3 regions of the Neptunomonas concharum genome follow, and region 1 is predicted to be linked to each of the others. Evidence: predicted binding sites of a transcription regulator. Region 1 holds the regulator's gene; each other region holds the start of a gene.

Region 1 (9,809 bases):
GCGGGTCAGTGCTTCGACTTCTTCAACTGTGTATAGAGAACTTTGATTTTGCATGTCCGCATCCTAATTGAATCAATGTCATCGTGCCAGACTAAGATATTGTTTCACGGCAGATAAGGGTAAAATAAATAACAGTTTGTATAAGGAAGTCGTTGTGCCAATCCCTACAGCTCTGACATCGATGAATTTTGATACGCGTTGGACAGCGTTAAGGCGCTTAAGCCGTATTCATGCGCCACTTTGCTGGCAGCGCTGGTTAACAGACCGAGCATCACTAACCCAGCATTTGATTCAAGCCAGTGAAGGGCACTTTAGGGTCGAAGTGGTGCGACAAGGATGGGCAAGACCTACCCGCTCGGAAGCATCAGCGTTGGGCATCTCTTTTCGACAACTCGCCCTGATTCGTGAAGTTCGCCTGATGGGCAAAGAACAAACCTGGGTGTATGCCCGATCAGTGATTCCGGCATCAACACTCACAGGTAAAGAGCGCCAACTCAATCATGTCGGTTCGCGCTCTCTGGGTAGCGTACTTTTTAGAGACCCTACCATGAAACGAGGGCCGTTAGAGATCAGCCGCTTATCCCTTCCTGAAGATCAATCCGTGTGGGCTCGCCGCTCAAAGTTTTATCTGTCAGGCAAGCCATTATTAGTGTGCGAGGTTTTTCTCCCAGCGCTGGAGCAGGTAAACTACCGCCCATAAGTCTCTTAGGTAAAAACCATGGAAGATACTCACGCTAATTCTTCACTGTCTTTACGAGAACGGTTGGCAATTTATATCGATCTCACACGATTTGATCGCCCCATTGGTAGTTACTTGCTGCTATGGCCTACTTTATGGGCACTATGGATTGCATCAGATGGCGTCCCCGACATCAAACTGCTAATCATCTTTATCGGTGGGGTTTTCCTAACTCGTTCAGCCGGCTGCGTGATCAACGACTTTGCCGACCGAAAGATTGACGGCCATGTTAAACGCACCGCCGCACGCCCCTTGGCAACAGGTAAAATAAGTAGCAAAGAAGCCTTAGCGCTGTTTGCCTTTTTAATGATAAGCGCGTTTATTTTGGTGTTATTCACCAATACAATGACAATAGCCATGTCCTTTGGCGGCCTATTTCTGGCATCACTTTATCCCTTTATGAAGCGCCACACCCACCTTCCCCAAGTGGTCCTTGGTGCCGCTTTTGGTTGGGCGATCCCAATGGCATTCACCGCCGTCAGTGAAGACGTACCTACCATCGCCTGGTTAATCTATATTGCAAAAATTCTTTGGACGATTGCCTACGACACGATGTATGCCATGGTGGATCGTGATGATGATCTAAAGATTGGCGTCAAATCAACAGCCATTTTGTTTGGCGATTTAGATAAGCTCATTGTCGGTATACTTCAGATATTAACCCTCGTTATTTTGGTCATCGTAGGCCTACAGTTGTCCATATCATTGCCCTACTATATTGGCGTTGCTGTAGCAGCTGGACTCTTTTGCTACCAACAGTGGCTAATTCGGAGTCGCGAGCGCGAGGCATGTTTTAAAGCCTTTTTAAATAATCACTATGCAGGAATGGTCGTATTTGTCGGTATATTGATTCACTATATGACAATTTAGTATCACCCTGTAACATTATTGTCATAAAAAATGTTTGTAATACTCCCGTCTTATTTTAAGCGTAGAGGCGGCTAATATGTCTGCAAGCAAACAAGTACTTATCGTCGATGACGAAGCACCCATCCGGGAAATGATCGCGGTAGCTCTCGAAATGGCCGGTTATGACTGTCTGGAAGCAGAGAGTGCCCAAGAAGCACATGCCATGATCGTAGATCAAAAGCCCGATATGATTCTGCTGGATTGGATGATGCCCAACATGAGTGGTATCGAACTGGCTCGCCGACTGCGCAAAGATGAAGTCACCGCTGATATCCCTATTATTATGCTTACCGCAAAAGGTGAGGAAGAAAACAAAGTTAAAGGGCTGGAAGCAGGCGTAGATGACTACATCACTAAGCCTTTCTCTCCTCGCGAGTTGGTTGCACGACTTAAAGCCGTTCTACGTAGAGCAACACCAAAAGGAATAGAAGAGCCCGTATCTGTCGAGGGCCTAACCCTTGATCCTATCTCACACAGAGTAACCGCTAACGAAAAACCAATAGAGCTTGGCCCGACTGAGTTTCGTCTGCTACAGTTCTTTATGACCCACCAAGATCGTGCCTACTCCCGTGGCCAGTTATTAGATATGGTATGGGGAGGGAATGTTTATGTTGAAGAACGTACCGTAGATGTACATATCCGCCGACTGCGTAAAGCTTTAGGCGCTCAACATGACCACTTGGTACAAACAGTTCGAGGAACAGGCTATCGTTTTTCTACACAAGTTGCCTGATTTTTCGCTAGGACGTTGCTAATCAATGCAAAAATCCCGACATGCCGCTATAAGTAGCTTGCTTATCATCACGGTGGTTACCGCTACATTAGGCCTCGCTGTAGGCTCTATGAGCTGGGGGTTGGTTATTGGTTTGCTGATATGGGCAACCATTCAAATTCGCCATATGGAAAAACTTCAAAGCTGGCTACACGACTCTAGTGAACCTTCCCCTCCAGAAGCTACAGGCCACTGGGGCGATATTTTTGATGATCTCGCACGCTTACAAAAACGTTATAAAAAACGGACTAGGGAACTAAAGGATGTCATCGTCCGTTTCCAACAATCATCCTCAGCGCTAACGGATGCTGTCGTAATTATTGATAATCAGAATAATTTAGAGTGGTGGAACCGTTCTGCAGATCACTTACTAGGCTTAAAATCCGTATCAGACCGGGGTAAGCCAGTTATGAACTTGCTTAGAGACCCTCGTTTTATACGTTATTATCGAAAAGGTAACTATGAAGAGCCTTTGCAGCTATCTAGCCCCATCAATAGTGAATTAGTACTGCAATACCATATTACAGAGTTTGGTATCAGCGACCGTCTGTTGGTCGCCCGAGATATAACACGCCTAGTGAGACTGGAGCAGACCCGTCAGGACTTTGTTGCCAATGCCTCCCATGAGCTTCGCACCCCACTCACCGTTATCCGTGGCTATCTTGAAACCTTCTTAGACCAAGAGCTGCCCAAACCGATGAATCGCGCTCTGACGCAAATGCAAATACAAGCTACACGCATGGAAAGCCTGGTTGCTGACTTGTTACTGCTATCTCGCCTAGAAGCCAGCCAGCATATACCGGATGAGAACCCTATTCATATTCATAAAGTCTTAGAGGCTATTCGTACTGATGCTCTCCTACTTTCCGGTGATAAGCATCATACAATTTCACTAGAAGTCGAATCGAATCACGACCTGCTAGGCCAAGCTCAAGAACTACACAGCGCCTTCTCAAACTTGGTGTTTAACGCTGTGCGCTATACTCCGGAAAATGGACATATAACCATCCGGTGGTGGGTTGATCTAGAGGGTGGGCATGTTTCCGTTTCAGACGATGGCTTAGGGATTGACTCCATTCACATCCCAAGACTCACTGAGCGCTTTTATCGTGTGGATGAGGGCCGTTCATCCTCTACTGGGGGAACAGGCTTAGGGCTGGCGATCGTCAAACATGCCCTGCAAAGGCACGGCGCTCGCCTAACCATAGAGAGTAAAATTGGCTATGGCAGCACGTTTATCTGCCACTTCCCTGTGGACATGCTGACAACCCATTAGTGAGCGCTTGCTCGCTCAACATGTTCCTCAATCCAATAGAGTGTTGCCCCAATCACCGCCGCTGGCATAACAATCAAGTTAACTAAAGGAATCATCATTCCCAACTGAACCAATGCGCCAAAGCTGACAGATGTCAGTCGCCTTTCGGCCAGCATTATCTTCATCTGACGGAAGCTCACCTTGTTGTTATCCATCGGATAATCACAATACTGAATTGCCATCATCCAAGCTCCGAAAAGAAACCAAAGAAAAGGCGCAATCACATTGATGATCGGAATAAAACTGAAGATCAGCAGTAAAAACAATCGTGGAATGTAATAAGCCATTTTCGCCAACTCACGCTGCAGAGCCCTAGGGATCATCGCAATTAGCCCTTTCCAACCCTCGTCCTGCATCACTGCACCACGCTTCATTTTCTCTACTTTTTCAGAAAGAAAACCATTAAAAGGCGCAGCAATAAGATTCGCGACTAATGAGAAACCGTAATAAACAAAAACCAAAACCAGCAATGCAAATAACGGCCACAAGAGCCAATCTAAAAAAGATAACCAAGAAGGCAGTTTCGACAACCAAAAGTTAACCCATCCATCAAACTCATTCACCAAGAGCCAGATCGCACCGGAAAAGAGAAAGATATTGATGATCATGGGAATCAGTACAAAACGTCGAATACCAGGTTCAGGAAGCATACTGAAGCCTCTCAGTAAATAACCACTACCTTTAACAGGATTACCTTTCATTTTTTCTCCTACGCTAAAAAATGCACTGCAAATCGAATCACAATGGCGATCAACATCATACCTAAGCCGGTGCGGTTAACTTTGAATTCCACGACGTTATAAGCAATGGTCGGTTGCCAAAACATGATTAAAGACTTGAAGTCTTTCGTTCTCCCGGCGTACATCGCCAACGACACTAAAAAAACCAGCAGGCCGCCCCAAAACAGAATCGTTTCTAGTATTGCTAGATAGTACATAAATGCTCTCTTACAAATATCCCCAAATGTGAGGCAACTAGCCTACCAGAATTGCTTTGTTCAAGCTGCAACGTTAGTCTCTGTGACATTGCCACTTTGGCCGCAGTTCCCTATTTTTCAAACAGGTGATAATAATGAAAGCGATTCGTATACATGCTTTTGGTGGTCCTGAGTCATTAGTTTATGAGGATATCTCCGAACCCCAGCTGAAAGCTGGAGAGGTCCTTGTACAAACGCATACCGTTGGGGTTAACCCCATTGATTGGAAGACCTGTAGCGGTGGCGGAGCAGCACCCTTTATTGGTGACCTTCCCTTTGTACCAGGCTGGGAGTTTTCAGGGCACGTGATTGCCTGTGGGAGCGACGTGAGTGGCTTTACCTCTGATGATGGTGTATTTGGTTTCGTACGCTTTCCCGAAGCCGCTGGCTGTTACGCCGAACAGATTGCCGTGCCTGCCGAACAGATCTCTTTGCTCCCACCCTCGGTTGACTTAAAACTGGCGGGTGGATTAGCGCTAGCGGGATTAACGGCTTGGCAAGCGCTCTTCGATAAAGGAGCACTTAAGCCTAAACAAAAGGTTCTAATTATCGCTGCCGCTGGTGGCGTTGGGCACCTAGCGGTTCAACTAGCCAAATGGAAAGGTGCTCATGTTACCGGTACGGCCTCTTCAAGCAATCATGACTTCCTAACATCTATTGGATGCGATGAAGTGTTAGACTATCACCAAGCGGACAGCCTGAGTGGTGATCGTCGCTTTGATCTTATTATCGATGGTGTCGGTGGTGATACAGGTATCGACGCAGTTGAATATCTGGCTGAGGGTGGGTGCTTAGTGACGCTACCTAGCGTTACAAAAGATGCGGTAATTGCCGCAGGTCAGGCGAAAGGCAAACAGGTTTTACCCATTCGAGTAGAACCTAATGCCCAACAGTTATCCATACTGGCAAGCTTAGTAGCAGAAGGTGAGTTAAAAATGCACCTAGCCACAAGTTACTCTCTTTCAGAAGCGGCACAAGCGTTCAAGGATATTGCCTCAGGACATACCCGAGGCAAGGTCGTTTTAACCGTATCCCAGCCAACGCTATAGCGTATTACCTTTATCGGCTTGAGAAGCTTCGCACGGTATTAACGGCTGATTGTAGATAGCGACTACGATCAGCCTTATCATCTATTTCAACCGCCAACACTTTAATCAGCTCAGCAATTTTATTTCGATAAACACCATGCTGTGCTTTCCATTGCTCATAAGCCTCATCAAATACTATACCCGCTGCTGGCCCGATAAACTCAGCTAAACCTTCTTGTAGCTGATCCATTAACGCTCGCAACTCGGCCTCGGATTGTGGTCTTGCCGCTTTAGCCGTATTACCCCCTGCTTGTGCTTGTACCACAGGCGGCTCACTTGCCTGAGGAGAAAGCACCTGCTTAGCTATTTTCGGCAAAGCTGAACGTGCACTGGTATTGATCAACGCTAAGTTCACATCTTTATCGGTTAACAATACCAAGATGGTTTCATCTGCGACGTGATAACCAATCAATAGGTTCTCTTCTAACTCGATATTGATCTCTTTATGGTCCCCACCCATGCCTTCAACCGCCATAAAAATCTGGTTGATAACACGGCAAGCTCCCACCATATTTTCTTCCAAAATATCTGGGAAGGTCGATGCCTGCTTTTCATCGCCTTTGAGTATGAAGCTATGATGGATACCACCAAAAAGTTCTAAGTCTTTCAGTATTTTATCCATATCTCATCAGCCCCATTGCAACAAGTCATCAACTTGCTGCTTTAATGCTCTTACCGATACCCGGTTTGAAGACTGAATTCCCAGAGCCTGCTCCCCGCCTAAGAAAACCGATAGGTTATCCTCTGTATTGCTTTTCAAAATAATACTTTGAACTTGCCCGAGATCCGAAACCTCTTCAAATACTTTGACAACACCAGCAACAAAACCAACAAAGTCATTCACCTCGCTAGTTTCAATGGAAGAGGTGACGATATCGCCCATTTCATCTGTCAAAACAGCGCCACGGACACCCTTAAAGTTCATTACATCATCTATGATAGAGTCCTTCATTACGACCTCTTCTCCCAGATATTCCTGAATAGCAAAGTGGGTGTCGTCCGTTTCCTCCTCCACTTCATCAAAGGTTATCTCGCTATCCCTTTGCGCTGCTTGATTGATCAGTTCCGACCATTCGCTATACTCTGTTTTCCCTCTGAGTAGCTCCTCAACCAGAGGTAATACGCTGCCCGCCCGGCGTGCATCGATAAAACGAACTGGCGCATCGATACCCATCTCCTGCAATGTTTGTTCGTACTCCAGCAGTGTTGGGTGGTCCCTTAAGTCTGAGCGGGTTACCCCCACGATGACTTGTTTTCGAGCAATTAACTCAGAGAACTCATGGGCATAGTAGCGTAAGTCCTTCATGGGATAATTGCGTGTGTTATCCACTAGAAACACAATACCAGCACAATCTGCAGCTAGGTTGTTCGCTAGTAAATCCCACATAAACTTGAAACGAGCCTGTCCCGGCGTGCCATAAAGCTGAACCACTTCCTGATCACTGAGTGTGAGCGATCCATAGTCCATTGCAACCGTAGTGGTCGCCTTTCTTAAGCCCGTCATGTCAGAAGCTTTTGCTTCTGTTTCGATATTCTTATGCTCATCGCTTATCGAGCGAATAGCGGAAGTCTTACCTGCCCCTACTGGGCCAATAAAGAGTAATTTATGATAGTCCATGCGCAGCAGCCCTGCGATTCGTTCTTGGGCGAACGAAAGCAGCTAATATTATTATTGTGTGAACGCGCTCACTCAATTGAAATCGCGTCAGTGTTCTGCAAGAAGTGTTATTCAGCAGAGATTAAAAAATAGCCTATAAGTCTAAAGAAATGAAGTTCTTAGTGAAATAAGTGTCAACATAGGTTGTAAAAGCACAAAAACTGTTACTTATTGGCTACAAAAAAACTGTTGCTGTTTCATTAACAAGCGACACCCTTCTCCACGGATATTACGGTCCCAGCAATAATATTTAGCCCAAGATTTATCATCTTCTGTTGGCTTCTCACGATAAGGCGGCACGCCTTCACAGAAATCCGGGCTTGCTTTGGCTACACTAAGGCAAGCTCTAAGAAAAATACCTTGATTAACAGTACAACTAAATCCTAAACAGCCATCAAACGAGTGAAGGGTTTTATCTAAGCATGCCTGTTGGTCATTCTCTTGCCCAAACAGCCTACCGCTTTTTTTAAATTCCGCTGTTTGGTAAGCACGGTCTGCATTAAAGTCTGCCAGCCAGCTTTCCCGGTTGAGCCAGCCCAACACACTTAGCACGACGATAATACCCAGAGAGATAAGCAGTATTTTTTTCAAAGTTAGATATCCCTATAGCTTTATCTGCGAGGTCTATAAAGCCCAATTACGGTCATAAAAACACCCAATACGGATAACAGCATTCCCCCATTCACAAACAGAGGGTAACGTGCCATATAGGGTATAAACGGCTGTTTATTTTGCATATCACACATGAGATTTTGGTAGTCAAAAGAACCACCTATATCCAAACAATCGTCCACCAATGATTGTTCATACATATACCCCCCCATTAATGCAAGGCAAGGTATTATCAATAACGTGAGTCCAAGTTTTAACATTAGGCGTCGTCACTAATTCCAATATTACTAACGCCCTCATTACGAGCGAGCACTCTCAAGTTTTGAATAAACGCTTTGTCCATTTGCTTCACCTGGGTGAGACGCTCAACAACTTCTTCTTGAAATTCATCTTCCTGGAGCATCAGTTCATGATTGGTAATAAACCGGATGATCTCCTCATCCGACATCTGATCATCACCTTCTGAAACCTCAATAAACATCGCGACACACTCTCGGGATACATTACCAACGGCTACCGCTTCATCAACATCCGCTTCTAGGATGCATACCAGCGTAGAGTAGAGAGAGACCACGGCATCCAATGCAGGTGAAGCGCCATACATTTCAAAAGTATCAAGGTCAGGCATGTTGGCTTCTACTTTATCCAACTGCACCTCAAAGTTCATTTGAGCACCACCAGGTATCAGTGACTGCCAGACACCATCCAGAATGGTTTCCAGCTGTTTGAAGTCACCAAACTCCACCAGCTTGCTAAAGAGTGCAAAATTAGGAAACTGCCGTTCGGTCAATGCTGCACAGTAAGCAGCTAACTTCTTATGATCCAATGAACGCAGTTGCGACTCTACTGGCAATCTATCTGTCATGTCAGGTCCCGTGTTGATGGTTAACTAGGCCTATTGTAAGCCTTTTCAATGATTTTGCAGCCTTCCTGCGTAGTAAACCGGTGGAAATACGGATAAATATAACGGGATATTGTTGTTATACTTTTGATCAGTGACCACTTTATTAACAAACTTGCCAGAACGAGAAGAATAATGCAGAGCAATTTTCTAAGTCTGAGCGTCAGACTACTCGATAGTCTCAGTGAATGGACTGGCCGGATCATATCCTGGCTGACCCTACTGATGGTTATTGTTACTTTTGTCATTGTTGTCATGCGCTATGTGTTCGAAACCGGTAACATCGCGCTTCAAGAATCGATTATCTACATGCATAGTTTTGTCTTCCTATTAGGGGCCGCGTATACCCTAAAGCATGATGGACATGTACGCGTTGATATCTTTTACCGGCCGCTCAGTGAGCGCGGTAAAGCGATTATCAATATCATCGGTATCCTCTTTTTGCTTTTCCCTGTGACCTTATTTATTGGCTATATCTCATGGGAATATGTAGCAACCTCTTGGTCTCTTATGGAAGGCTCTCAGGAAGCTGGAGGTATTGAGTACCGCTATATACTGAAATCCGCCTTAATTGCGATGCCCATCTTAATGGTGCTGCAAGGTATCGCTGAATTGTTCCGCTGTATACTCGTGCTATCCGGACAGGGGCATTTGCTTGAAGAAGATGTCACGGAGCATGCAATATGATTGAGTACCTTTCTTTATTTCTATTCCTTGCTGCCGTTTTTGTCTTATTAATGGGCTACTCGGTTGCTTTCTCCTTGGCAGGTACAGGTCTTGTCTTTGCGGGTATCGGTGCTTTAACAGGGCATTTTGATAGTGTGTTCCTTGAGGCGATTC
Region 2 (9,809 bases), 1.6 Mb from region 1:
AATGAAACATTGTCGATACCATAAATCGCATCGATTTCTGTCAGTATTAAATCCCTATTCTCCACTGTTATGTTTTCTAACCGTAAATGCCTGACAACTAAGTTGACCTCGCTAACGCCGAGTCTATGTTGTGAATTATTCATGATTTTTCTCCTTGATTATCTGTTTCACTTATAGATGGGTTTGGTATGTGGAGTAGTGGAAACCAACCTGGCGTAACGCGCATATACTGTAGGTACTCATCACCAAATTCTGATAATGCTACTTGCTCCTCACGTTTAGCTAAACGGACATATACAACGACTAGAATGGGGAACATCACCAGTGTTATGACTGTGGGCCACTGTAGTAAAAAACCAAACATGATTAAGATAAAAGCAACATATTGTGGGTGGCGGCAGCGTGCATAAAGCCCTGTAAACGCCAGCACTTTATTTTTTTGTGCCTGATGCAATACGTTCCATGCGGAAGAGAGCGTAAAGAAACCAACAACGATGAAAATATTACTCGCTATATGTAAAGGGTCCCAATGTGGATTCCCGTCAAATCCTAATAGGTTATGCAGCAGGTGGCCATTGTCATGTGCAAAAAAATTAACAGCCGGATAGTTGTCAGTTAACCAGCCGGAAAGCAGGTAAATCGTTAATGGGAACCCATACATCTCTGTAAACAGGGCGACGACGAAGGCAGAGAACGCCCCAAGGCTTCGCCAATCTGTTTTAGTTTTGGGCTTAATAAAGCTAAAAGCAAAAAAGATAAATATGGCTGAATTTACAATCACCAGCCACCAAAGGCCATATGAAGCTTCTTCGGTCACCGTGATTCTCCTTCATTGTTACTATTAAGTGACTGACGTTTGCCTTCTTCAATGCCTTGCTGAAAACTGTCTTTGCTCTCTTCATTTTCTTCATGCTTGCTGTGTCCATGTTTACCATGCATAAACAGGTGCATTAATGGACACGCTAGAAAAATCAAGAAAGGTAAAAAGGCAAAAATATGCTGTTGATGTTCAATGACTAAAAAGTAAGTGGCTGCACCAATTAAGCCTAATGCTGCTAATCCTGAAGGTGTTTTCCAAAAACTAAACATACAATCACTCCTTATTCAGACTTAATAACACCACGATACATTTGCATCGAGCAGTGGAATGGGTACTCTCCAGTCGTTAAAGGTGGCAAAGTAATTACAGTCTCTTTGTTGAGTGGAATTTCCTCGCTGATCTCTAACCCAGGAATCAGCACAGTAGCTGCGCAGGGTGAGTTGTCAGTTCTGATGAATGCCAGAAGAGTACTTTGATTTGCTTTCACCTTTATATGAGCGGGGGTGTAAACGCCGTTTTCGATTCTGATAACCATCTTATTGTTGGTGACTTCGACCTCTTGCGGCTTATAAAGCCAGAACCACCAAACGATAAGAGCTATCAGCAGAATGCCACTAATATTAATCCACAACATCGCATCGACTCCTTAATGTTCTTTGGCTTTAAAAAGACGTAGGCGGTTAGCATTCATGACAACAGTCAGAGATGAAAAGGCCATGGCAGCCCCAGCAATCACTGGGCTTAAGAGCAACCCGAAGAAGGGGTAAAGTACGCCTGCCGCGAAAGGTACACCCGCTACGTTATAGATAAAGGCGCCAAAGAGATTTTGTTTGATGTTACGTAATGTTGCTTTGCTGACAGCTATCGCATCAGCTAGGCCGTGTAATGAACCGCGCATTAACGTAATATCCGCACTTTCTATGGCGACATCGGTGCCGGTTCCTATCGCAAATCCGACGTTGGCCAGTGCCAGTGCAGGGGCATCATTAATCCCGTCCCCAGTCATGCCGACTACTTCACCTTGTTGTTGTAATTCAGCTACTTTTTGTGCTTTCTCTTCGGGTAAAACTTCAGCGAAAAACTCCGTTATCCCTACTTTTTCGGCAACCGCTTTAGCTGTCAGTCTGTTATCGCCCGTGAGCATAACAACACGAATACCATTAGATTGGAGGCGGTTAATGGCGGTAATTGAATCCTGTTTGATTGGATCTGATACCGCAATAACAGCGGCAAGTTGTTCATCAACAGCAAAGTAAATAGGGGTTTTAGCTTCACTGGCCAGCTGCTGAGCCGTCTCGATATAACCACTGATATCAACTTTACGGTCACGCATTAATTTTTCATTACCCAGTAGCAATCGTTGGTTCTGAATAGTCGCTGTCGCACCATGACCGGCAATTGCATTGAAATTTTCTGCTCGATTGAGTGTTAAACCTTTGGCTGTTGCTGATTCAACAATTGCCATCGCTAATGGGTGCTCTGAGCTTGACTCCATACTAGCGGCTAACTGCAGGATACTGTCTTCATGTGATCCATTAGTCACAATAATATCGGTCACCTTTGGAGCGCCTTCAGTAATCGTGCCGGTTTTATCAAGAATCATGGCGGTAATTTTAGAGGCTGTTTGTAATGCGGCTCCATTTCTAATCAAGACACCCGCTTCTGCAGCTTTACCTACGCCGACCATGACTGACATCGGTGTGGCTAAACCTAACGCGCAGGGGCAGGCGATAATCAGTACGGTTGTTGCGGAAACAATGGCAAAGGCTAAGGCCGGTTCTGGTCCGAAGTTCAACCACGCCAGTGCACTGAGCACTGCAATAATCATAACAACAGGCACAAAGTAGGCGGATATAATATCGGCTAGGCGGCCAATGGGAGGTTTAGAGTTCTGAGCGACTTTAACCATCTTGATGATTTGCGCTAACGCAGTATCTTTGCCGACGCGAGTGGCTTTAAAGACGATAGAGCCTGTTTTATTTAAAGTGCCGGTGACCACTTCATCACCTGCGTTTTTGACAACCGGCATTGGTTCACCAGTCAGCATCGACTCATCAATGGCTGTTTGGCCCTCTTGAATGACGCCATCTACCGGGATCTTTTCACCGGGTCTGACACGGACAATATCATGAAGTAGTACCTGTTCGATCGGGATATCTACCTCAATACCGTCTCTCAGTACTCGGGCTGTTTTCGGCTGTAAGCCGATGAGTCGTTTGATCGCTTCAGATGTTCGGCCTCGTGCTTTTACTTCAAGGGCTAACCCGAGGTTGATCAACCCGATAATCATTGCAGTCGCTTCGAAGTATACGTGCCTTGCCATGTCAGGTATCAGCTCAGGAACCGCGATGACCGCCATCGAGTAAACCCAGGCGGTACCTGTACCCAAAGCAATTAACGTGTCCATGTTCGCTGAGTGGTTTTTAAATGATTGCCACGCGCCAACAAAAAAATGTTTTCCGGCAAAATACATGACGCTAAAGGTTAACGCTCCCACGAATAGCCAAGCGAGTCGCTCGGTTGGTGTGGTCACAGTCATTTCACCGCCAACAATGCTGTAAATCATCAATGGTAGGCCTAAAGCAATGCCTATCCACATTTTCCTCATGAGTGTTTTGTAATAGGCTAGGTCGACTTGTTCTTTTTCATCAAGCAATGCTTCTTCTGAGCTGCTTTGTACCACCTTGGCGCTATATCCTGCCTGCTTAACCGCCTGAATTAATGCTGAAGGTTCGGCCTGACCTGATACTGAAACTGTACGAGCTGCAAAATTCATTTCTGCTTGCTGAACACCTTTTACTGATGTCAGCGCACCCTCAATTTTGCCGACACAACTGGCACAACCTGCGCCATCAATGATTAAGTCAATAGAACCCGACGGTTGCTTTAATGACGTTTTTTCCTGAGTGCTATCAGTATCCGAATAGCCCATGATTTTCTCCTGAATGGTAGTTGAAACGTGTAAATAAAATCATTGCGGTAAACTCGGAATAACATTGGAATTCAGCACGCCACTCATGATTGTTATTGACCATGAGTGGCCGTAAAGTTAATAGGTAGGGTGATCCTTGCCTTCCATCCAGTAGCCCTGAGGACCGTCACCGGAGTTCATCATATAGTGCTTGTTTTTAGGGCTACTTGTTGGCGAATTAGTGGCTAGTTGTGTTTGGTGCACTGTTGCTTGGTTGCTTGCATGTTTGGCCCCCTCCATTAAATGCCCCTGTTCACCTTGACCTCCATGCATCATGTAATGCGTGTTTGTAGCAGATGCTTTATCTGTATGAGGAGTGATCACTTTGTGTTCTTGACTCTGGTCTGCACTGTGTTTGCTACCTTCCATCTGGTGTCCTTGTGGGCCGTCCCCACCATGCATCATGTAATGTGTCTTGGCATCCTGATCGGCAGCGGCAGGTAAGGCAGCGCTGATAATTAATACACTGCTTAAGCTGATAATAATTTTTTTAACTTTCATGGTGGTTGTACTCCAGACTCATGTGAGAAAGTGTTTTTACTCTTTGGAAGTTATAATAAACACTGCTCCTTTCATGAGGCTGACATGAAGATTACATTTTTGTAATTTCGATTGAATACTGCCTATATGCTTTATACTCACCCAAAACATCTAGGAGTCTTATGAAAATACTGGTTGTGGAAGATGAAGATAAAACAGGAATGTTTCTTCAGCAGGGGCTAAATGAAGCCGGGTTTAATACGGATCTTGCGTGTAACGGGATAGATGGTCTTCATTTGGCGCTTACACAAGTTGACGCTTATGATTTGATTATCCTTGATGTCATGTTGCCCGGACTTGATGGTTGGAAAGTTTTAGAAACATTACGCCTGAGTGGCAGGGATATGCCTGTATTATTTTTAACCGCACGCGATCAGGTAGAGGACCGGGTAAAGGGCTTTGAACTCGGTGCTGATGATTATTTAGTAAAGCCTTTTGCTTTTTCAGAGCTCCTGGCACGTATACGTTCTTTATTAAAACGCACTCGCATCACGCCAGAAGCGACCGTGTTGACTGTTGCCGATTTAGAACTTGATCTGTTACGCCGACGGGTTAGCAGAGCGGGTATACGAATAGAGCTCACGGCTAAAGAGTTTTCGTTATTGGAATTACTCATGAGACGAGAGGGTGAGGTGTTGTCACGGTCTTTGATTGCATCTCAGGTATGGGATATGAATTTTGACAGTGATACTAATGTGATAGAAGTCGCTATTAGGCGTCTTCGTAGAAAAGTAGATGAGCCTTATGGTCTTAAACTCATACATACGCTTCGGGGAATGGGTTACGTGTTAGAGGTTTCTGACAAAATATGAAACGTAAATTATCTTTAATTTGGCGGCTGACGGGCTTATATGCATTGGTATCAGGTTTTGTTTTACTAGGGCTTAGTGTCGTGATTGTCTTCTCTATAAAGCAGCACTTCTTTGAGCAGGATAAAGAAACACTGCAAGGGAAAATACAGCTAGTCAGTAGTATTGTTTCTGAGGGTGTTGGTGCGGGTACATTGCCTGTGTTCGCAGACAAGCTAAAATCAGGGTTAATTGGGCATAAAGAGCTGTTGGTTTTAGTGATGAATGAGCAGGGTGTGCCACTGTATAGCTCTGGAGGAGTAACATTTCCTCTTAATCTCATAAAAGGAAAATCAAGTGTGTCTTCTCCTCACGCTATAACCTGGAGTGCTGAGGGGCAATCTTATCGAGGGCTTGTTGTCACTAAAAGTACAATAGCTCAGCCGAAACAGCCGATTAGTATATTGGTAGCGTTGAATATTAATCATCATGAGCTTTTTATGTCACGCTTTCAGGGTGCCCTGTTACTCTATGTTGTTATCGCTGCATTAATCAGTGGTCTTCTCGGTTGGTTAGCGGCAAAGAAAGGTTTGCTGCCTCTATACCAAATGAGAAATCGTGCATTAGCGGTTACAGCGAACCAGTTAGATAAGCGCATGCCTGTTGAAAATGTTCCGGCAGAAATCTCAGAGTTGGCTAATGCTCTCAATCAAATGTTAGAGCGATTAGAAGATGCGTTCAGGCGTATATCTGAGTTTTCCTCAGATATAGCTCATGAGCTTAGAACACCCATCAGCAATCTGATGACGCAAACACATGTGGCTCTGAGTTTTCCCAGAGATGTCCGAACATATCAATCTATTCTCGCTTCTAATGCAGAAGAGTATGAGCGGCTTTCACGTATGATTTCAGACATGCTTTTTCTTGCCAAAGCGGATCATGGATTAGAGTTACCCTCTAAGGAAACTATTGAGCTTGATAAAGAAGTAGCTGATTTGTTTGAATTTTATGATGCGTTGGCAGAAGACCATAACATATTGCTGAGACTAAAAGGGAAAGGTGAAATACAAGGTGATCGTTTAATGATTCGTCGGGTTATCAATAACTTACTATCTAATGCTATACGTTATACGCCCACTCATAGTACCGTCGAAGTTCAAATTGAAGCGAGTGATAAGTCAACTCTTCTTACAGTAAATAATGTAGGTACGCCAATATCAGCAGAGTATATTCCTCATCTTTTTGAACGTTTTTACAGGGTTGATAAAAATCGAGTGAAAGGAAATTCTGAAGGGGTAGGTTTAGGTTTAGCAATAACACGTGCAATCGTAGTAGCTCATAATGGCGAAATATCAGTATCTTCAACGGTAGAGCGCACGAGCTTTAAAGTGACATTTTTTAAAAATGATTCGTTGATTACTAAAACGTAACGGGCTCCAGTCTCTATTGGTATTAATTTCCCCTGGGAAAGATGCGATTAAGTTAATACCTGCCCGCCTTTCAACTAATAAAGGTTGAGTTGCTCCTTTCTTCCGTGTGCTGTTTTTAATTCCTTTTTTGACTTCACCTCTTTGATAAATGGGGTAATCATGCTGCGATCTTAAGTCCTTCATGACTGAGGACTTAATCACTTTTTCCTACAACCTGAAGATTACAATTTTGTCATCTTCAGGTCATGCCGCTGTCAGGGAGGTCGCGCTAGAGTGTGACACATGACAAGTGAAAATAGCTATTTTTTAACACGTTAGCAGTCACTTAATAACAGCATGGTAAGCAGTAACAGCGGAGCACCAGAAAGTATGAAACAAGACGAATCTGCGTTAATTTCTCGCCCTCGTTTGTCACGACGGCTTTTTGTAAAAGGCCTGGCAGCGGGTGGTGTCTTATCCGCAATGCCAAGGCTACTTTCTGCCAACACAAATGATACCCGCTTAGGATCAGCGCCGGTGTTGAGTGGCAAGGTCATCACGTTGGTTATCGCTGAAACACCGGTCAATTTTACGGGTGTTACGCGAATGGCAACCACTATTAATGGATCTATTCCTGCACCGACACTGCGTTTACGCGAAGGCGATGAGGTGACTATTCGTGTGATTAATCGTCTATCTGTTTCTACTTCGATTCATTGGCATGGAATTATCCTTCCTTATCAGATGGATGGCGTACCAGGCATTAGCTTTCGCGGTATAGCGCCAGGAGAGACTTTTGAGTATCGCTTTACGTTAAAACAAAGTGGGACTTACTGGTATCACTCGCATACTGGCTTCCAGGAGATGACCGGGATGTATGGCGCACTCATAGTAGAGCCGCTCGAAGGTGAGTCGATTCAGGCAGATCAAGATCATGTAATACAGCTCTCAGACTGGACAGATGAAAGTCCTATGTCTGCCTTTTCCAAATTGAAGGTGCAAAGTGATGTGTATAACTTCAATCAGCCAGTAGTCGGTGATTTTTTACGAGATGCATCAACGATAGGGCTTAAAGGAGCGTTTGAAAAGCGCAAGATGTGGAATCAGATGCGGATGAATCCTACTGATTTAGCGGATCTTTCAGCAACAACCTTTACGTATCTGATGAACGGTATGACGCCTGCGGGCAACTGGAGCGGGTTGTTTAATAAAGGTGAGCGTGTGCGCCTGCGCTTTATCAATGGCTCCAGTAATAGCTTTTATGATGTGCGAATACCCGGCTTGAGCCTGAGTGTTGTGCAGGCCGATGGGCAAAATGTGAAACCGGTTAGCGTGGATGAGTTCCGCTTTGGTCCCGGTGAAACGTACGATGTTATTGTCGAGCCTGAAGGGGATGCGTACACCATTTTCGCACAAAGCATGGATCGATCCGGTTACGCGAGTGGCACCTTATCAGTCCGTCCGGGGCTTGTTGCTCCTGTGCCGGAGCTTGATTCCGTTGAATGGCTGACAATGACTGACATGATGGGCGCAATGGATCACGGCACCATGAAAGGTATGGACCAGAGCAACATGAAAGGGATGGACCATAGCGCCATGAAAGGTATGGATCACAGCACCATGAAAGGTATGGATCACAGCACCATGAAAGGTATGCAGACGAACCCTCTGGAGGTGCCTTCGCAAACCGCTCGGCATGCGAGTACAGAATATGGCCCGTCTGTCGATATGCGTGTGGATACGCCACGTACTAATCTGGATGACCCGGGTATCGGGCTGCGTAACAATGGTCGGCGTGTATTAACACAGGCTGATTTACGTTCAATTCATGGTGTACTAGATGATGACCGAGTACCTACCCGGGAGATAGAGCTGCATCTGACGGGCAATATGGAACGTTATAGCTGGTCAATTGATGGGCTTGAGTTTGGTAAGAGCACACCGGTTTCGATGCGCCAGGGCGAACGGATACGCATCATTTTACAAAATGACACGATGATGACTCACCCCATGCACTTGCATGGTATGTGGAGTGATTTGGAATCTGCGGAGGGCGAATTGTTAGTGCGTCGTCACACACTCTCTGTGCAGCCCGCTCAGCGGGTTAGTTTCTTAACAACGCCGCATGATGTAGGCCGCTGGGCTTGGCATTGTCATCTTCTTTTTCATATGGATGCGGGCATGTTCCGTGAAGTGGTGGTTTCATGAAACAATTAATTAATGTTGATGTGATAAAGCCGCTGGCAGTTGTCGCTGTGTTCGCAATGAGTACGAGCTCTTTGCTGGCTCGTGCTGAAATGGATCACTCTAAAATGGCCCAGACTAAAACGGATCAACCTGAAATTCGTGATCCCCATGCCTACTCAGATGGCTATACCTTAGAAAAAGGGCCCTATGCGTTAGGAGGGCCGCGTCAGATAAAGCTTGCGGACGAGCATAAATTTTGGGCGATTCAGGGCGATCGTGTCGAATACGATTCTGATAATGATACTGGCGTATTTGATGTTCGAGGCTGGTATGGCTCCACATATGACCGCCTGTATGTCAAATTTGAAGGTGATGTCGCTAGCGGGCGTTTGGAAGAAAGTCAGGCAGATATTCTGTGGAGTCATGCATACAGTGCTTATTTCGATACGCAGTTGGGCATACGACTTGATCAATATGATGAGGGTGTGGACCGACAATGGCTTGCTATTGGGTTGCAGGGGCTGGCTCCGTACTGGTTTGAGTTAGATATGACTGCTTATATTGGAGAAAGTGGACGAACGGCCCTTTCACTTGAAGCTGAGTACGAGATATTGCTTAGCCAACAATGGGTACTGCAACCGCGTGCTGAGGTGAGCCTGTATGGCCAGGATGATATTGAGAACGGATTGGGCGATGGCTTTTCGGATGTCGCGTTTGGATTAAGGGTACGCTACGAGATGACGCGGCAGTTCGCCCCCTATGTCGGGGTCGAGTGGACAAGTAAGCTGGGCCAAACGGCAGATATTGCCCGGGCTGCCAACGAGTCTGTTCGTGATACACGTTATGTCGCAGGGATTAAATTTTGGTTCTAATGCCATTCAAATACAAAAATAACATATTTCAGGAGTTAAAAATGAAGAGTAAACAACTTAGCGCTTTAGTTGCTGTACCTGCACTCATGTTGTCGTTTTCGGCACTGGCACATGGCGAAAAAGAGCATATGAAGACAGCAGAGAGCCCGGATTGTGCGGCTATGAGCACGATGGATCATAGTAAAATGGATATGAACGACCCTATCGTGATGGCGATGATGC
Region 3 (9,809 bases), 730 kb from region 1:
GAGCAACTAGATGCTCAAATATCTGCTTATGGCACGTTAAAGAGCAGCCTTTCGGAGTTCAAAAATATACTGGCTCCTCTTGCCAACAATGACACCTTTAATTCACGTTCAGTGTCCTTCCCCGAAACGGATGTCATTACGCCTAGCAGCTTGGCTGCGGATGCTCAAACGGGTACCTATCAGATTGAAGTGGAAAGTGTCGCACAAGCGCACTCATTGGCATCAAATACCACTTACAGCGATAAGGATTCCGGTATAGGCGCTACGGGAAACCTGACGATCCGTTTGGGAACGTGGACCTATGATGTTAGCGATAATCCTGTTTCCTTTGCTGAAAACGAAAAACAGACTTCATTGAGCATTGAGGTATTAGCGGAAGATTCGCTTCAGGATATTGCCGATAAAATCAATGAGCAGGATTCTGATGTGCAAGCGTCGGTATTGCTGGTGGATGGCAGTTATCAGCTGATGATGTCCGCACCATCGGGTGCTCATAATGCGCTGGAAGTCAGTGGCGATGATCCAAGTTTAGATGTTTTCGCATTTAATGCGGCTAATTACGCTAATGTGACTGAAACTCAACAAGGTAAAGACGCCAAAGTACAACTCAATGGTTTAACGGTTTATCGTGAAACCAATAATATTGATGATGTGATTACGGGGCTTGAGTTTACGCTTAATAAAGCGAGCCCGGGTGAGAAGTTTACCTTTACGGTGTCTGAGGATAAAAACACCGGTGAGCAAGCGATTCGTGATTTTATAGAAGCTTACAACACTTTTTTTGAGACAGCTAAGTCGCTTACCGGCGTATCGAAAGATGCTGAAACGAACCAAACCACTCGTGGTGATTTGGCAACCGACGGCACGGCCAAAAGTTTGATTGCCCGTATTCGTTCGGTCATTACAGCTGCGGTGCCTGGCGTCAGTGACTTTAATGCGTTAACCAATGTGGGCATTCGCACTAAGCTAGATGGCACGCTTGAGATTGTTGATAAAGATTTTAGTGCGGCTATTAAAGATAATTTTGAGCAAGTAGCGTCGCTTTTCGCACCGCAGACGTCATCGACTTCAAGTAGTGTTGATGTATCCATTGGTAGTTACGCTTCCAAAACAGTGCCCGGCACTTACAGCGGTAGTATCAGCACGGCGCCGAGTAAGGGCTCAGTGATCGGGGATGCTGCTTTTGCTGCGTTCAACACCGCTGATACGCCAGCTGGTGACTTTTCTTTTAGTGTGACCGTTGATGGTACGACCTCATCATCCTTAACCTTATCAGGTGATTTTACAACCGCTGAAAGTCTGAGAGCGGAATTACAATCGCTTATTAATAATGATGATACATTAAAAGAAGCAAAAGCCTTTGTAGATGTGATTGTTGCTCCCGGTGGCGAGTTACAGCTGGTTTCTAGGGAGTATGGCTCTGCGTCTAAGGTCAGCTTTGATGCTACGGGCACTGATTTTGCAACTCAAACCGGTTTATCTACCGCATCGGCTTCAACCAGTGGTGTCGATGTGGCAGGTACGATTAATGGTGAAGCTGCGTTTGGGTCAGGCAATGTGCTCCTACCGAAAATTGATTCAGACCCCTACGGCTTGAATTTGACAGTAAAAGAGGGTGCTTCTGGCGCCTTTAGTATCACTTATTCTCGTGGTTTGGCGGGTGAGTTAACCAGTTTGATTGATAGCTTTTTATCTGGTTCTGGCATTATTAATACCCGCGAAGAAAATATAAACAAGCAATTGGATGGTATTGTTGATGATCAAGAGAACCTTGATCGTAAAATGACAATCTATGAGTCTCGTCTTACTGAACAGTATCTGGCCATGGAGCGAATCATTGCCAGTTTACAGCAGACGGGTGACTCACTAAACGGTATTCTCGATCGCTTACCGTTTACAGCGTCCAACAATTAAGTATCCATTTGAGTCTCGCTTTTTGGAGTAATAGAAGAAATGAGCGTTAACCTAAGTGCTTTAAAGCAGTATAAAAGTGTAGACCTGAGAGCCTCTGTGGAGATGGCGTCTCCTAAAGAACTGATTGGTATGCTATTGGATGGTGCGTTAACGGCCTTAGCAAAATCTAAAGGCGCCATTGAGCGAAAAGATATTGGTGAGCGCACCCTTCAGTTGAACAAAGCCAATGATATTATTCTGGGCTTAAAAGATTTCTTAGATCATGAGAAAGGCGGAGAGATTGCCAGCAACTTAGATGCACTATATGACTATATGGTACGCACACTGATTCAGGCAAACCGCAATAACGACCAAGAAAAAGTTCAAGAAGTGATGAATTTGTTATTGGAGGTCAAGTCAGGTTGGTCCGCAATGGAAACAAATAGTTAGTGCCAGTGCAGGAGGGAGATGCTTTTCCCTCCTTCTTATTTTTATAAAGCCAATTAATTGGCACTGTTTGATCTGTATTCATTGTTTATTCTTCCCTCTCTGCTAGTATGTCAAAAAAATGACTTGTTTTTTGACCTATGCAAATACCTAACAACTTGATGGTTCTCTTAGTCGATGACAATGATCAACGTCGCGAAGCGTTAAGTACCGTTTTTACTTTTCTGGATGTTCCCCATCGTATTCTTACGTTCGTTGATTGGTTCCAACAGCCGGCTGAACGTTTTCCTGAAATAGCACTGATTGGTTGCTGCTCGTTGCCAGTTTCTCTGGAAAAACTGATGGCGTCGTTTCGTAACGATATGCAATGCACGCCTCTATGTCTGCTTGAGAAGTGGGAAGAAGTAGAGCAGTTAAGTGAATTGTCCAAAACGCAGTTAGTACGTGTACTGGATACACCGTTGACGGAGAGTACGCTTACAGACTTACTTCATGAGGCCCAGGTTTTACAGGGTAAAGGCAAGGATATCTTGCCAACAGGTATTCGTTTTCCGTTGCTAATCGGGCAAAGCCCAGCCATGAGTCAACTCAAAAAAGTTATGGCTCGAGTGGTTGATCGGGATGTGAATGTACTGATTACGGGAGAGTCAGGTACCGGTAAAGAACTCGTGGCGCGTAGTCTTCATGATTTGTCAAAACGTGCTACCGCTCCTTTTGTTCCGGTTAATTGTGGCGCTATACCGCCGGAGCTTCTGGAAAGTGAGTTGTTTGGCCATGAAAAAGGTGCCTTCACCGGGGCGGTTAGTGCGCGCATTGGTCGATTTGAGATGGCTGATGGTGGCACTTTGTTTCTTGATGAAATCGGTGATATGCCGCTGGCGATGCAGGTTAAGCTATTACGTGTGTTGCAAGAACGCTGTTTTGAGCGCGTGGGTGGTACAAAAACTATTGATGTAAATGTTCGTATTATTGCGGCTACCCATAAAAACTTAGAGGCGATGATTGAAACGGGTGATTTTAGGGAAGATCTCTATTATCGCTTAAACGTTTATCCGATAGAGACTCCCCCGCTACGAGAACGGCGAGATGATATCACTATGTTATTGCATGCATTGGCTCAGCAGGCAGAAAATAATGGTTTGGGTCGCTTACGGTTTCATGCATCGGCATTAGATTCGTTACAACAGCATCCGTGGCCGGGAAATGTCAGAGAGCTTGCAAATCTTGTTGAGCGGTTGGCGATTATGCATCCTGATGGTGTGATTGGTGTATCAGAACTCCCCGAGAAGTGTCGTCATATCGCCGAGCCTGAACCTAGTCGTTACCAAAGTCAGGGAAGTTTTACATTAGATTCGGATATTCTTTTAGATCGCTTAGTAGATGAGCCAGAGAACTCCGCAACGGGGAAAATACATAATACAGTGACAGCACTGCCAGAGTCGGGAATTGATCTGAAGCAGCATCTGGAAAGTTTGGAGCGTTCATTGATTGTATCTTCTCTAGAGCGCACCGGTTACGTGGTGGCTAGGGCAGCAGAGCTACTAACGATACGCCGAACAACGCTTGTAGAAAAGATGCGTAAGTATGGTATTCAGAGACAGGCTGACTGATGACAGAGATAGATATCCTAAAGCAGCAACTGAAAGAGACGCAACAAGCGCTTGAAGAGACTCGCAGGCAATTGGATCATGCCGGTAAGGACCGGGATCGAGAGATGGCGCATGGTGATTTGTTGGCGGTAAGGATGCGGCAGCTACTGGACTTAATTCCGGCCGGTGTGGTGTTGATTGATAACCACGGCAGAATATCGTTGTGTAACCCTGCTGCAGAAGGGCTACTAGGAACGCCGCTGATGGGGGAGTTATGGATGCAAGTCATTCAACGAAGCTTTGCTCCTAAAAGTGATGATGGTCACGAAATTTCGCTGAAAGATGGCCGACGCGTCAGTATTTTGACAAAAGCGATGGCAGATGAACCTGGGCAGCTAGTTCTTCTTACGGATCAAACAGAAACACGCTTGCTTCAAGCCCGCTTATCCCAGTATCAACGCCTCTCTGAAATGGGAAGAATGATGGCTTCATTGGCTCATCAAATCCGTACCCCATTATCTGCGGCTATGTTGTATACAAGCCACCTTACCGCTAACTCTATTACTGAAGCTCAGCGTATGAAGTTTGCAGCGAAAGTTAAGTCCAGATTGACGCATTTAGAACAGCAAGTAAGCGACATGTTGGTGTTTGCGCGTGGCGAAACTAAGCTAGAGGAGTACGTGACTACAGATGCGCTGCTACAAGCTATTGATGATGCCTTGGATGTTCCGCTTGCTCAGTTTGATGCGGACTGTGATTTGGTCAATGAGGCACCGGGATATCAGCTGCAATGTAATCAGGAAGTTCTGATCGGTGCTATTCTAAATTTAGTGAATAACGGGCTTCAGGCATCAGGAAAGCAAAAGACAATCAAAATACATATCTCAGTTGTTGGCGATAATCTGCTGCTCCAAGTGGTTGATCAAGGCCCTGGAATGGACGTTGAGCTAATACGGCAAGCGATGCAGCCTTTTTTTACCACTAAGTCCCATGGTACAGGGCTTGGGTTGGCGGTAGCCCAAGTGGTGGCCAAAGCCCATCGTGGGCGTTTTGATATTAAGTCTGAGCCGGGGCAAGGTACTGCAGCTCAGTTATATCTGCCTTATATAAAAATGGAACAGGGTAATTAAATGTCGGTCACGGTACTGGTTGTTGAAGATGATCTGGATCTTAGAGAAGCGCTGGTTGATACACTGGAGCTTGCAGGTATCAGCACTATCGAAGCGGAGGATGGAGAAGCCGCTGTCGTGCGCCTAAAAGAAAGTGTGATCGATATGGTGATTTCAGATGTCAACATGCCAGGGATGGATGGACATGCCCTCCTGGAATACGTTCGCGAACAATTCCCAGCCATCCCTTTTTTACTGATTACCGCCTATGGGCAAGTCGATAAAGCGGTCGATGCTATTCGTCATGGCGCTGTGGATTATTTATTAAAGCCTTTCGATGCCGATACACTCATCAGTGCTGTTCAGCAGTTTGCTTTTGGCAGTGGTAACAGCACCAGCGAGCCGATCGCAGAAGAACCAACGAGTAAGCAATTGTTGCAGCTAGCTCGGCGTGTTGCTACAACCGACTCAACGGTACTGATTACGGGGGAGTCGGGTACAGGTAAAGAGGTATTAGCTCGTTATATTCACGAACATTCCAACCGGGCAGCCGAACCTTTTATTGCGATCAATTGTGCTGCTATTCCTGAAAATATGTTGGAAGCAATGCTATTTGGGCACGAAAAAGGTGCTTTTACCGGAGCTGTAGCCAGCCAACCGGGTAAGTTTGAACAGGCTAATGGCGGCACTCTGTTACTTGATGAGGTGACAGAGATGGATTTAGGTCTTCAGGCAAAGTTGCTTCGTGTGCTGCAAGAACAGGAAGTTGAACGTGTCGGTGGGCGCAGTGTCATTAAATTGGACGTACGTGTTTTAGCAACGACCAACCGGTTGTTGGAAGTGTATGTAACCGAAGGTAAGTTTCGTGAAGACCTCTACTATCGTTTGAATGTCTTCCCGCTGCAATGGCTACCCTTGAGGGAAAGGCCCGCTGATATCGTGCCGCTGGCAAAACAGATCTTGGATAAGTATTGTAAAAAAATGAAGCGACAGCCTGTTTCTCTGAGTGTTGAGTCTGAATTAGCACTTAAACAGCATGCTTGGCCAGGTAATGTCCGAGAGTTGGATAATGTCATGCAGAGAGCACTGATATTGCAAACGGGAAGCTTAATACTCCCAAGTGATCTGCATATGATAAGCGGTGCTATTAGCATGAGTCAGGTTTCTCAGGAAGAACAGGGAGATGCGCCTGACAAGGTGCTGCAAGATGAAGCGGGTAAGCTAGGTAGCGATCTTAGGCAGCATGAGTTTCAGTTAATTATAGAAGCACTGAAAGCGACGCAGGGAAGCCGGAAAGAGGCGGCAGAGCGGTTGGCTATTAGCCCTAGAACACTTCGATATAAGCTAGCACGTATACGAGATGCAGGTATCGATCTAGATAGCTTGCTTCGCTCTTGAGAGTCTAAGAAATATTTAAAAAAATTCATTAAATAACAATGAGTTATGGTTTATGTAATACCATTGGATGTGCCCGAATAGACCAATGTCTAATTCAGAGGGGAGCTTTCAGTTGGGTATAAAACCAGTCTGTAAGTCGGCTTTGTCTGCATGAAAAGAACATAATAAGAACAGGCAAAAATGCCGACTCAATAATTAAAACAAGCAAGCTAAGGGCATCACCATGAGTGAAAAGGTATATCCAGTCAGACCAGAAGTGGCGGCACAGGCACATATTGACAGTGCAAAATACGAAGCAATGTATGAACAGTCTGTGAACGACCCTGATGCATTCTGGGGTGAGCATGGAAAGCGTATCGATTGGTTCAAACCGTACACGAAAGTTAAAAACACCTCCTTTGATCCACATAATGTTGATATTAGATGGTTCGAAGATGGGACGTTGAATGCTGCTTACAACTGTCTTGACCGCCACTTGGAAACTCGTGGTGATCAGGTTGCAATTATTTGGGAAGGGGATGATCCAAGCGAATCCGAAAATATCACTTACCGAGATTTGCATGAACGTGTCTGCCGTTTTGCTAATGCGTTAAAAGCGGAAGGCGTTGAAAAAGGTGATGTGGTCACGCTTTACCTCCCAATGATCCCTGAAGCGGCGGTAGCCATGTTGGCTTGTGCTCGCATTGGTGCAGTACATTCCATCGTATTTGGCGGCTTCTCACCAGAAGCGTTGGCTGCTCGTATTGAAGGCGCTCAGTCAAAAGTTGTGGTTACATCTAACTACTCTTTGCGTGGTGGTAAAGTTGTACCGCTGAAATCGAATGTTGATATCGCTTTGACTCACGAAGCCGCTGCTGCCCACTGTAAAACCGTGATTGTAGTCAACCGCGTTGAGCAAGATGTCGAGTGGACTGCCGGTCGTGATAAATGGTACGAAGAGATAACGGCGAATGCGTCTGCTGATTGTCCAGCTGAAGAGATGGGTGCTGAAGATCCTCTCTTTATTCTTTACACCTCTGGATCAACAGGCGCACCAAAGGGCCTGAAACATACAACAGGGGGTTACATGGTCTATGCATCCATGACCCATGAGTATGTGTTTGATTATAAAGAAGGTGATATTTACTGGTGTACTGCTGACGTAGGTTGGGTTACCGGCCATAGCTATATCGTCTATGGACCATTGGCAAATGGCGCAACTACGTTGATGTTTGAGGGTGTTCCTAGCTACCCTGATAACAGCCGCTTTGGTCGTGTCATTGAAAAACATAAAGTTAATCAGTTCTATACGGCACCGACTGCTATTCGCGCATTAATGCAGCAGGGTGAAGATGTCTTAGGTGATTCTGACCTATCTACACTGCGCATCTTAGGATCTGTGGGTGAGCCAATTAACCCAGAGGCTTGGGAATGGTATAACCGTATTGTAGGTAAAGAGAAGTGCCCAATCGTTGATACATGGTGGCAGACGGAAACAGGTGGCGTCATGATTGTGCCTTTACCGGGTGCGACAGCAGCTAAGCCTGGTTCTGCTTCTCGTCCATTCTTTGGTGTACAGCCAGCGTTGTTGGATGCCGAAGGGAACGAGTTGTCGGGTGCTACTGACGGAAACTTGGTTATTACGGATTCTTGGCCTTCACAGGCTCGCTCAATTTGGGGTGATCACGATCGCTTCGTGCAGACTTACTTCACCACCTACAAAGGTGTTTACACCACAGGTGATGGCGCGCGACGCGATGAAGATGGTTATTACTGGATTACAGGGCGTGTGGATGATGTTATCAATGTCTCTGGTCACCGTATGGGTACCGCAGAGGTTGAATCAGCATTGGTTGCTCATCCAGCTGTAGCTGAGGCTGCGGTGGTTGGTTATCCCCATGACCTCAAGGGTCAGGGTATTTACGTTTACGTGACGCTTCAGGCAGGTTTTGAGCAGTCGGATGAGCTGATGAAAGAGCTGCGTAATCATGTTCGTAAAGAGATTGGCCCCATCGCATCTCCTGACTTGATTCAATTCTCACCAGGTATGCCAAAGACGCGTTCGGGTAAAATTATGCGTCGAATCTTGCGTAAAATTGCAGAAGATGATTTTAGCGCGCTAGGTGATACATCAACTTTGGCTGATCCAACGGTAGTTGATGACTTGATCGAAAACCGAATGAACCGCAAAGGTTAATGAAATTTAGCTGATAAAGCAGTACATTCGTCTAAAACTCCCCCTTCAGTTGATCTGTAGGGGGAGTTTTGCGTTTAAAGAGGTGGTATTATTCTACGCATTCAAGAATGAAGATCAGTGAAACGGGTGCGACAGCGTCCGGAGGATAAAGCATGCAACTAGCCAGTAAAATCATTATTGCAGATGATCATCCACTCTTTCGTGCGGCTCTAAGACAAGCGGTCACACAAGCTATCGCAGGTGTTGAAATTGTTGAAGCCGATTCACTAGCCGCAGTTCAAGAAGCGGTGGTTCAGCATAGTGATGCTGATCTTGTATTGTTAGACCTTCATATGCCGGGCACCAATGGATTTACTGGACTGATTTTCCTTCGCGGGCAAAACCCTGGTCTACCTGTTGTTGTGGTGTCGGGTAGCGAAGAAGTAAGTGTAATGAAGCGAGCGATGGATTTTGGTGCCTCTGGCTTTATACCTAAGTCGGCTCCATTAGAAACTATCTCTGAAGCGATTGTAGCTGTCCTCGAAGGTGAGGAGTGGTTGCCTCAGGAGATTCATGAGGATCAACCAGAAGATGTAAGCGTTGAAGAACGCAAGTTTGCAGAAGCACTTGCCTCCCTTACGCCGCAGCAGTTCCGTGTTCTTACGATGTTGACCGAAGGGTTGCTGAACAAACAAATTGCTTATGAACTGAATGTGTCTGAAGCGACGATTAAAGCTCATGTAACCGCAATTTTACGTAAGCTTGGTGTTCATAGTCGTACACAGGCAGTTATCGCTGCTCAACGATTGAGCGTAGACCCTGCCAGAACGGATATGGAGTCTTAAAAGGCAAACAGCCTACCTCCAATATTTTGAGAAGCGCCAGTCTGGCGCTTTTTTTATGTATCCTTATGACTACTTGATAGTTTGTTGATCATTGCGCGAAGAGCAGCGGGCTTGATGGGTTTTGTTAGTAGGTGGGCACCAAAGGTGTCAATCTCCTCTTTTACGGCGTCTGTTCTATCTGCTGTAATCACTAACGCGGGAATGGTTTCCTGCCAAAGGCTATATAGGGCTTGAAGTGCCATGATGCCGGTGTCTGTCTCTCCTAGGTGGTAGTCTGCCAGAATAATATCAGGCTTGGCGGTTGTCGTATCTGAGTAGAGTGCTAGCGCTTCATTAATGGAGAGTGCTGTATATGTGTTACAGCCCCAACCTT

Evidence for each region. The regulator PhoB, encoded in region 1, activates phosphate uptake and scavenging genes when phosphate is short. The targets are predictions, from matches to a motif close to TGTCATANNNNTGTCANA.
Region 2: a site for PhoB is predicted at 4,371-4,388, ahead of F0U83_RS08715 (heavy metal response regulator transcription factor). Genes of this name have one in related genera too.
Region 3: a site for PhoB is predicted at 2,450-2,467, ahead of F0U83_RS03195 (sigma-54 dependent transcriptional regulator). Genes of this name have one in related genera too.

The regions. Positions count from the first base shown of each region.
Region 1 is NZ_CP043869.1:3,500,892-3,510,700, forward strand. It holds gene F0U83_RS16630 (DUF1415 domain-containing protein) at 1-54, opposite strand, end outside; gene F0U83_RS16635 (chorismate--pyruvate lyase family protein) at 155-700, shown strand; gene ubiA (4-hydroxybenzoate octaprenyltransferase) at 719-1,609, shown strand; gene phoB (phosphate regulon transcriptional regulator PhoB) at 1,686-2,381, shown strand; gene phoR (phosphate regulon sensor histidine kinase PhoR) at 2,407-3,696, shown strand; gene cysZ (sulfate transporter CysZ) at 3,693-4,436, opposite strand; gene F0U83_RS16660 (hypothetical protein) at 4,445-4,672, opposite strand; gene F0U83_RS16665 (NADP-dependent oxidoreductase) at 4,807-5,760, shown strand; gene F0U83_RS16670 (DUF8082 domain-containing protein) at 5,771-6,421, opposite strand; gene F0U83_RS16675 (GTP-binding protein) at 6,428-7,417, opposite strand; gene F0U83_RS16680 (hypothetical protein) at 7,625-8,047, opposite strand; gene F0U83_RS16685 (hypothetical protein) at 8,068-8,268, opposite strand; gene F0U83_RS16690 (YjaG family protein) at 8,328-8,933, opposite strand; gene F0U83_RS16695 (TRAP transporter small permease subunit) at 9,105-9,656, shown strand; gene F0U83_RS16700 (TRAP transporter large permease) at 9,653-9,809, shown strand, end outside.
Region 2 is NZ_CP043869.1:1,869,299-1,879,107, reverse strand. It holds gene F0U83_RS08745 (cation transporter) at 1-143, opposite strand, end outside; gene F0U83_RS08740 (methyltransferase family protein) at 140-817, opposite strand; gene F0U83_RS08735 (DUF2933 domain-containing protein) at 814-1,089, opposite strand; gene F0U83_RS08730 (cupredoxin domain-containing protein) at 1,101-1,454, opposite strand; gene F0U83_RS08725 (heavy metal translocating P-type ATPase) at 1,467-3,752, opposite strand; gene F0U83_RS08720 (hypothetical protein) at 3,870-4,292, opposite strand; gene F0U83_RS08715 (heavy metal response regulator transcription factor) at 4,454-5,143, shown strand; gene F0U83_RS08710 (heavy metal sensor histidine kinase) at 5,140-6,549, shown strand; gene F0U83_RS08705 (copper resistance system multicopper oxidase) at 6,919-8,736, shown strand; gene F0U83_RS08700 (copper resistance protein B) at 8,733-9,587, shown strand; gene F0U83_RS08695 (hypothetical protein) at 9,629-9,809, shown strand, end outside.
Region 3 is NZ_CP043869.1:667,400-677,208, forward strand. It holds gene fliD (flagellar filament capping protein FliD) at 1-1,914, shown strand, start outside; gene fliS (flagellar export chaperone FliS) at 1,954-2,343, shown strand; gene F0U83_RS03195 (sigma-54 dependent transcriptional regulator) at 2,481-3,950, shown strand; gene F0U83_RS03200 (sensor histidine kinase) at 3,950-5,059, shown strand; gene F0U83_RS03205 (sigma-54-dependent transcriptional regulator) at 5,060-6,436, shown strand; gene acs (acetate--CoA ligase) at 6,660-8,612, shown strand; gene F0U83_RS03215 (response regulator transcription factor) at 8,765-9,436, shown strand; gene F0U83_RS03220 (hybrid sensor histidine kinase/response regulator) at 9,490-9,809, opposite strand, start outside.